2 regions of the Planomonospora alba genome follow, and region 2 is predicted to be linked to the other one. Evidence: riboswitches for the same ligand, from Rfam matches in the RefSeq annotation. Region 2 holds a riboswitch; the other holds the start of a gene.
The links. Region 2 has a riboswitch for glycine ahead of gcvT (glycine cleavage system aminomethyltransferase GcvT). Riboswitches for the same ligand answer to the same signal wherever they lie in the genome.

Region 1: linked by a shared signal. The riboswitch ahead of gcvP (aminomethyl-transferring glycine dehydrogenase) and the one ahead of gcvT (glycine cleavage system aminomethyltransferase GcvT) in region 2 are both predicted to bind glycine.

What each region holds. Positions count from the first base shown of each region.
Region 1 covers NZ_BAAAUT010000044.1:14,404-18,806, reverse strand. Annotated here, with positions in the region: gene gcvP (aminomethyl-transferring glycine dehydrogenase) at 1-2,582, opposite strand, end outside; glycine riboswitch at 2,742-2,833, opposite strand; gene ABD823_RS24345 (MerR family transcriptional regulator) at 2,849-3,469, opposite strand; gene ABD823_RS24340 (bifunctional nuclease family protein) at 3,614-4,093, opposite strand; gene ftsR (transcriptional regulator FtsR) at 4,174-4,403, opposite strand, start outside.
Region 2 covers NZ_BAAAUT010000002.1:133,486-137,888, reverse strand. Annotated here, with positions in the region: gene ABD823_RS01680 (L-serine ammonia-lyase) at 1-944, opposite strand, end outside; gene gcvH (glycine cleavage system protein GcvH) at 1,023-1,406, opposite strand; gene gcvT (glycine cleavage system aminomethyltransferase GcvT) at 1,403-2,497, opposite strand; glycine riboswitch at 2,531-2,627, opposite strand; glycine riboswitch at 2,628-2,726, opposite strand; gene ABD823_RS01665 (gamma-glutamyl-gamma-aminobutyrate hydrolase family protein) at 2,796-3,491, opposite strand; gene ABD823_RS01660 (3-oxoacyl-ACP reductase) at 3,596-4,360, opposite strand; gene ABD823_RS01655 (aldehyde dehydrogenase family protein) at 4,360-4,403, opposite strand, start outside.

The sequences.
Region 1 (4,403 bases), on a different contig from region 2:
AACCGGTCGAGCTCGGCCAGGTCCTCGCTCTCGGTCGGCTCGATCATCAGCGTGCCGGCCACCGGGAAGGACATGGTCGGCGCGTGGAAGCCGTAGTCGATCAGGCGCTTGGCCACGTCGTCGACGGTGACGCCGGTCTCCTTGGTGATCTGGCGCAGGTCGACGATGCACTCGTGGGCGACCAGTCCGCCCCGGCCGGTGTAGAGGACCGGGTAGTACGGCGCCAGCCTGCGGGCGAGGTAGTTGGCCGACAGGACGGCCTGCTCGGTGGCGGCCCGCAGGCCGTCGCCGCCCATCATCCGGATGTAGGCCCAGGAGATGGGCAGGATGTTCGCCGAGCCGTACGGCGCCGCGGCGACCGGGCCGACCGCCGAGCCGTCGTGCAGCGGGTGGCCGGGCAGGTAGTCGGCCAGGTGGGCGCGGACCGCGACCGGGCCGACGCCGGGGCCGCCGCCGCCGTGCGGGATGCAGAAGGTCTTGTGCAGGTTCAGGTGGGACACGTCCGCGCCGAACTCGCCGGGCTTGGCCAGGCCGACCAGCGCGTTGAGGTTGGCGCCGTCGACGTAGACCTGGCCGCCGGCCTCGTGGACCAGCCGGCAGACCTCCGTGATGGTCTCCTCGTACACGCCGTGCGTGGACGGGTAGGTCACCATGATCGCGGCGAGCCGGTCGCGGTGCGCGTCGATCTTGGCGACCAGGTCGCCGAGGTCGACGTTGCCGTTCTCGTCGCAGGCGACCACGACGACCCTCATGCCCGCCATGACGGCGCTGGCGGCGTTGGTGCCGTGCGCCGAGGACGGGATGAGGCAGACCTCGCGCCCCTCCTCGCCCCGGGCCCGGTGGTAGGCGCGGATGGCCAGCAGTCCGGCGAACTCGCCCTGGGAGCCGGCGTTGGGCTGGATCGAGACGGCGTCGTAGCCGGTGACCTCGGCCAGCCAGCGCTCCAGCTGCCCGATCAGCTCCAGGTAGCCGCGCGCCTGGTCCTGCGGCGCGTACGGGTGGATCCCGGCGAACTCCGGCCAGGTGATCGGCTCCATCTCGGTGGTCGCGTTGAGCTTCATGGTGCAGGAGCCCAACGGGATCATCGACCGGTCGAGCGCGATGTCCTTGTCCTGGAGCCGGCGCAGGTAGCGCAGCATGGCGGTCTCGGAGCGGTGGGAGTGGAAGACCGGGTGGGTCAGGAAGTCGCCGGTGCGCGCCAGCTCGGCGGGGAGCGCGTCGTGCGCGGCGGTGTCCAGGTCGGCCAGGACCGCGGCGCCGGCACCGAAGGCGGCCAGGACCTTCTCCAGGTGGAGCGCCTCGGTCCTCTCGTCGCAGCTGACGCCCACGTGGTCGGCGTCGACCAGGCGGAGGTTGACGCCGCCCTCCCGGGCGGCGGCGACGACCTGCTCGGCGCGGCCCGGCACCCGCGCCAGCACGGTGTCGAAGAAGGCGTCGTGCACGACCTCCACCCCGCCCTGGCGCAGCCCCTCGGCCAGCACGGCGGCGTGCCGGTGGACGCGCCGGGCGATCCGGCGCAGGCCCTCGGGGCCGTGGTAGACGGCGTACATGCCCGCGATCACGGCGAGCAGCACCTGGGCGGTGCAGATGTTGCTGGTCGCCTTCTCCCGGCGGATGTGCTGCTCGCGGGTCTGCAGCGCGAGCCGGTAGGCGGGGCGGCCGTCGGCGTCCTGGGAGACGCCGACCAGGCGGCCGGGCATCTGGCGCTGCAGCCCCTCGCGGACCGACATGTAGGCCGCGTGCGGGCCGCCGAAGCCCAGCGGGACTCCGAAGCGCTGCGAGGAGCCGATCGCGATGTCCGCACCGAGCTCGCCGGGCGCGGCCAGCAGGGTGAGGGCGAGCAGGTCGGCGGCGGCCACCGTCAGGGCGCCGCGGGCCCGGGCGGCCTCGGCGACGGCGCGGAAGTCGCGGACGCGGCCGCTCGCGCCGGGGTACTGCACCAGGACGCCGAAGCACTCGGGGAGCTCGGCGGTCAGGTCGCTCTCGACCAGGTCGATACCGAGCGGCTCGGCGCGGGTGCGCAGCACGGCCTTGGTCTGCGGCAGGGCGTCGGCGTCGACCACGAACACGTCGGACTTCGCCCTGGCGGCGCGGCGGGCCAGGGTCATCGCCTCGGCCGCGGCGGTGGCCTCGTCCAGCAGGGAGGCGCCCGCGATGGGCAGGCCGGTCAGGTCGGAGACGACCGTCTGGAAGTTGAGCAGGGCCTCCAGGCGGCCCTGGGAGATCTCCGGCTGGTAGGGCGTGTACGCGGTGTACCAGCCGGGGTTCTCCAGCAGATTGCGGCGGATGACGGCGGGGGTGACCGTGTCGTGGTAGCCCAGGCCGATCATGGAGGTGAGGACGGTGTTGCGGGCGGCCAGGGCACGCAGCTCCGCGATGGCCTCGGTCTCGCTCGCCGCGGCGGGCAGGTCGAGCCGGTCCGCGGCGCGGATCGCCTCGGGTACGGCCACCGCGGTCAGGTCGGCGACGGAGTCGAATCCGACCGCCTCCAGCATGCGGGTCTGGTCGGCGCCGTCGGGGCCGATGTGGCGGGTCGCGAACGGCGGGGGGGTGAGCTCGCTGAGCGGTGACAGGTCGGTCATGGAAAGCCTCCCGAGGCGGTGGAGACCGGCGCTGGGCGCGGCGTACGGCCGGATCTCCCCCTCTGTCATCTCGACCTGAGAGCTTCACCGACCCCTGCCGGGGCGGCTTTCACCGTCGGTGAGGCGCACCTGGCGGGCGCGCCTGCTTTCCAGAGTCGCCTCGTCCGTGCGGTACAGGGTGCCTGAGAGATTCCGGGGAGGTTGCTCCTTCGGCGCCCCGATCATGTCGGGGTCTCTCCCGCACAGGGTCATCGGCGAGACCAACTTTACCCCGTGCGACGGGCCTGGCGGCGACGGGCCAGCTCATCGGCGGGGTGCCCGCCTAAAGGGCCTTCGTCGCCCTGCGCGCGCTCGCCGGGCAGCTCCGCCAGCGAGCCCTCCACCTCCTGCCAGACCCGGCCCAGCGCGATGCCGAACACCCCCTGACCGCCCTGGAGCAGGTCGATGACCTCGTCGGGCGTGGTGCACTCGTAGACGCTGGCGCCGTCGCTCATCAGGGTGATCTGGGCGAGGTCGCTGACCGTGCGGGAGCGCAGGTGGTGCACGGCGATCCGGATCTGCTGCAGGGAGACGCCCGTGTCGAGCAGTCGTTTGACGACTTTCAGCACGAGGATGTCGCGGAAGCCGTACAGTCTCTGGGAGCCCGAGCCGTGCGCGGCCCGGACGGTGGGCTCGACCAGCCCGGTGCGGGCCCAGTAGTCGAGCTGCCGGTAGGTGATGCCGGCAGCGACACAGGCCGTCGGGCCTCGGTAGCCGACGTCGGCGGGCGGGCTCACCGGTCGCCCGTCGAACAGCAGACCTTCTTCACCGGCGCGCTGGCGCGCCGACCGGCGCCGCACCGGATCATCCTGGCCGGCCGCCTTTCCTTCGCCGCTGCTGACCGCCACTGCGGACCTCCGGCTTTCTCTCATCCCGTGGCCTGATCTGGGGGTTTGTGCACGGCCACAGGTTCACTCGCACCGTAAGACTGGGATCTGCCTCAGTCAACGACCCCACTCGGCGCGTCGTGAAGCGTAAATGCACCGAAATTCCTACCCCGCACGGCCGAAGTCCTCCGGCGAGATCTGGTCAAGGAACTCCCGGAACTTCTCCACCTCGTCCTCCTGGCCCTCCTGGTCCTCCGGGATGATCACTCCGGCCTCGCGGACCACGTCCTCGCTCGCGAAGATGCGGGCGCCCGTGCGCAGCGCCAGGGCGATCGAGTCCGACGGGCGGGCGCTCACCTCGGCGCCGTTGGAGAACACCAGGTCCGCGAAGAAGATCCCCTCCCGGAGCGCCACGATGTTCACCGTGTTCAGCCGGACCCCGAGCGCGTCGAGCACGTCGCGGAACAGGTCGTGCGTGAGGGGCCGGGGCGGCGGCTCCTCCGCCTGGGCCATGGCGATCGCCGTCGCCTCCGTCATCCCGATCCAGATCGGCAGGTAGCGCTCCCCGTGTGTCTCCTTCAGCAGGACGATCGGCTGGTTGGAGGGCATCTCGACCCGGACGCCCACGACCTCCATCTGCAACACGGGCTGCTCCGTCTTTCGCTGGGTTCCAACCGTCTCATTCAACGTAACACCCGCGGGGCCGCGAGTGCCCGGTCAGGCCCTCACCTGCCCAGGACCCCACGCACACCGGAACGCAGCAGCGCCGCGTGCAATTCCAGCAACCGGCCGGATATCTCCCTGGCCGCCTCGTCGGCCCGGTCGATGGCGCCCGGCGCGCGGCGGCGCAGCAGCGGGGCCACGGCCTGCTCCACGAGCCCGGCCTCCCGCTCCGCGGCGGCCCTGACCGCCCGCAGGTGCCGGGCGCGCAGGCCGAAGGCGGCGAGCGCGCCGA
Region 2 (4,403 bases):
CCGTCGTCGTCCGCCTCGCGGACGAACCGGTCGTAGTAGGTCAGGACGGCGGGGATGATGCCGGCCGCGCCGTTGGTGGGAGCGGTGACGATCCGGCCGCCGGCGGCGTTCTCCTCGTTGACCGCGAGGGCGAACAGCGAGACCCAGTCCATCACCTGCAGCGGGTCCTTCTCGTGGCTCTCGCTCTGCAGCCGCCGGTGGAGCCGGTGGGCGCGGCGGCGGACCTTGAGCCCGCCGGGCAGCACGCCCTCCTTGGTGATGCCGCGCCGCACGCACTCGGACATGACGCGCCACAGGTCGAGCAGACGGGTGCGGATCTCGGTCTCGTCGCGGCCGAAGGCCTTCTCGTTCTCCAGCATCAGGCCGGAGACCGACAGGCCCGTCTCGCGGCAGTGGGCGAGCAGCTCGGCCGCGGTGGTGAACGGGTACGGCAGCGCGGTGTCGTCGGGCTTGATGCGGTCGGTCCCGGTGGCGCTCTCGTCGACGACGAAGCCGCCGCCGACCGAGTAGTAGACCTTCTCCCGGAGGGTCTCGCCGTGCTCGTCGAAGGCGGTGAAGCGCATGCCGTTCGGGTGGCCGGGCAGCGAGACCTTGCGTTCGAAGACGAGGTGCTCGCCGACGACGAACGGGATCTCGCGGGAGCCGTACAGGCGGATGGTGCCGGAGGCCTTCATGGCGGCCAGCCGCTCGTCGACGGTGTCGACGTCGACGAGCTCGGGCTTCTCCCCGGACAGGCCCAGCAGGACGGCCTTGTCGCTGCCGTGGCCCTTGCCGGTCAGGCCGAGGGAACCGTACAGGACGGCCTCGACGCGGGCGGTCTTGTCCAGCAGGCCGTCGTGGTCGAGGCCCCTGGCGAAGCGGTGCGCGGCGGCCATCGGGCCACCGGTGTGGGAGCTGGACGGGCCGATCCCGATCTTGAAGAGGTCGAAGACGCTGATCGCCATTGATCATCGGTCCTTAGAACCGCCGTGACCGCGCGCGTCCGCAGGGCGCGCGCGGTCACGGCACGGAGAGGGGACGTGTCAGGACTCGCCGGAGGTGAGGGCGGCGTACTCCTCGGCGGAGAGCAGGTCGCCGGTGTCGCCCTCGACGCGGACGCGGAAGAGCCAGCCCTCGCCGTAGGGGTCGCTGTTGACCAGGGAGGGGTCGTCGACGACGGTCTGGTTGACCTCGACGACCTCGCCGCCGACGGGGGCGTAGATGTCGCTGACCGACTTGGTCGACTCGACCTCGCCGACCGCGTCGCCGGCGGCGACGGTGGAGCCGGCCTCGGGGACCTGCACGTAGACCACGTCGCCGAGCGCGTCGGCGGCGTAGGCGGTGATGCCCACGGTGACGGTCGGGCCGTCACCCGCCACCCACTCGTGCTCCTTGGTGTAGCGCAGGCCGTCGGGAATGCTGCTCACTTGTTCCTCCTGTAGAAAGGCAGGTCGACGATCTCGACCGGCTCACGGCTGCCCCGGATGTCCACCGCCAGACCGTCGCCCAGGGCCGAGGTGTCCACGTAGGCCATGGCGATGGGCCGGCCGAGCGTCTGGGAGGGCGCTCCGCTGGTGACCTCGCCGACGGTCGCGCCGGTGTCGGCGCGCACCACCGGGTAGCCGTGCCGGGGGACCCGGCGGCCGGTGGAGACCAGGCCGACCAGGCGGCGGGCGGGGACGTCGTCCTTGAGCGCCTCGAGGGCGGCGCGGCCGACGAAGTCGCCCGGCTTGTCGAACTTCACCACGCGGCCGAGCCCGGCGTCGAACGGGGTGCGGGTGGTCGACAGCTCGTTGCCGTACAGCGGCATGCCGGCCTCCAGTCGGAGGGTGTCGCGCGCCGACAGCCCGGCGGGGCGCAGGCCGTACGGCTCGCCGGCCTCGGTGAGCGCGGCCCACAGCGGTTCGGCGTCGTCGCAGGCGATGAAGAGCTCGAAGCCGTCCTCGCCGGTGTAGCCGGTGCGGGCGATGAGCGCCGGGCGGCCGGCGACCGTGGCGGGCAGGCCCGCGTAATACTTCAGGCCGGCGAGGTCGGCGTCGGTGAGGCGGGCGAGGATCTCCTGCGAGCGGGGGCCCTGCACGGCGATGAGCGCGTAGCGGTCGGAGCGGTCCTCGACGGCGGTGTCGAACGCCTCGGCGCGCCCGGTGAGCTCGGCGGCGACCATGGGGTAGTTGGAGGCGTTGGCGACGACCATGAACTCCTCGGGGGCGAGGCGGTAGACGATCAGGTCGTCCAGCACGCCGCCCTGCGCGTTCACGATCATCGTGTAGCGGGCGCGGCCGGGCTCCAGCGTGGACAGGTGCCCGACGAGGGCGTGGTCGAGGGCCTCGCCGGCCTGCGGCCCGGTGACGAAGATCTCCCCCATGTGGGACAGGTCGAACAGGCCCGCGGCCTGGCGGACCGCGTTGTGCTCGGCGGACTCGCTGCCGTAGCGGAGCGGCATCAGCCAGCCCGCGAAGTCGGTCAGCGTCGCGCCGAGGGACTCGTGGACGCCGCGCAGCGGCGTGGGTCGGGACATGATCGCACCTCGGACATGGGTCGGATGAGAGCATCCTCCCCCTCTGTCATGGGTGCCTGAGAGCTTCGCCCGGGTTTTAACCGGACTTTCACCTTCGGCGAGGCCGCGGAGGCCTGCTTTCCAGAGGGCACCTACCCGCACGGTCCTTTGCCTTGAGAGGTTCGCGGGGAGGGCTTGCTCCTTCAGGGGTCCTGGCCTGGCTGTCAGGACGCTCTCCCGCACGGGCTCATCGGTGTCCCGGCCAGCCTAACGGCCGCCGCCCGCCGAGCGAAATCCCCGGATCCGGGATCCGGCGGGCTCACGGGCGGACGTGGTCGACGAGCGCGCGGAACAGGGCGCACTCGTCGTCGGCCTCGGGGTGCCACTGCACGGCCAGGGCGAAGGGGTGGCCGTCCAGTTCCACGGCCTCGACGGTGCCGTCCCCGGCGTGGGCGGTCGCGCGCAGGCCGTCGCCGAGGCGGTCGGCGGCCTGGTGGTGGTAGTGGGCGACGTCGGCGCTGTGCGCGCCGAGGATCTCCGCGATCCGGCTGCCGGGCGCGAGCCGGACCGGGAGGCGGCCGTAGGCGCCGGGGGCCGGGCAGTGCCCGCGGTGGCCGACCGCCTCGGGCAGGTGCTGGTGCAGGGTGCCGCCCAGGGCGGTGTTGAGGACCTGCAGGCCCCGGCAGACGCCCAGCAGCGGCAGGCCGCCGTCGAGCGCGGCCCGGACGAGACCGAGCTCGAAGTCGTCGCGGAACGGGCGGACGTGGCTCGTGGCGGGATGGGGCGGCGCGCCGTACCGGGCGGGGTCGACGTCGCCGCCGCCGGCCACGATGAGCGCGTCCAGGCGGCCGGCGAGCGCCGCGGGGTCGCCGGCCGGGGGCAGGATCACCGGCTGGCCGCCGGCCCGGACCACGTGGTCGACGTAGCCGTACGGCAGGAGCGCGGCGGGCGTGTCCCAGACGGTGAAGCGCGCGGGCTCGACGTAGCAGGTGATGCCGATGACGGGACGGGACACCGCGACCTCCCTCGACCTCCCTCGATCTGCCCGGGCCCTCCGCGGCCTGCCGTGACGTGCCGGGCCCCTCTCCTTGCGGGCCTTCCCGGCGCCGGGGCCGCCTTCTACAGCGGGGTGACGTAGGCGCCGGAGATGCCGCCGTCGACGAGGAACTGCGAGGCGGTGACGAAGCTGGCGTCGTCGGAGGCCAGGAACGCCGCGGCCGCGGCGATCTCGGAGGCCTCGGCGAAGCGGCCGAGCGGGACGTGCACCAGGCGGCGCTGCGCCCGCTCGGGGTCGGCGGCGAACAGCTCCCGCAGCAGCGGCGTGTTCACCGGCCCGGGGCAGAGCGCGTTGACCCTGATGCCCTCGCGGGCGAACTGCACGCCGAGCTCCCGGGACATCGCCAGCACGCCGCCCTTGGAGGCGGTGTAGGAGATCTGGGAGGTCGCCGAGCCCATCACCGCGACGAACGAGGCGGTGTTGATGATCGAGCCCCTGCCCTGCCGCCGCATGTGGGGGATGACGTGCTTGCAGCACAGGTAGACGCCGGTGAGGTTGACCTCCTGCACCCGGCGCCAGGCGTCGATGCCGGTCTGGAGGATGGAGTCGTCGTCCGGCGGGGAGATGCCCGCGTTGTTGAAGGCGACGTCCACGCTCCCGTAGGTCTCGACGGCCGTGCGGTACATGCGCTCGACGTCGTCCTCGCTGGTGACGTCGGCGCGCACGAACAGGCCGCCCACCTCGGCGGCGGCCTCGGCGCCGGCGGCCTCGTCGACGTCCGCGCACACCACCTTCGCGCCCTCCTGGGCGAAGCGGCGCGCGGTGGCCAGGCCGATCCCGCTCCCGGCGCCGGTGATGACGGCCACGCGGTCCTGCAGGCGCTGCATCAATCCTCCGAAATGAAGACGTTCTTGGTCTCGGTGAACGCGT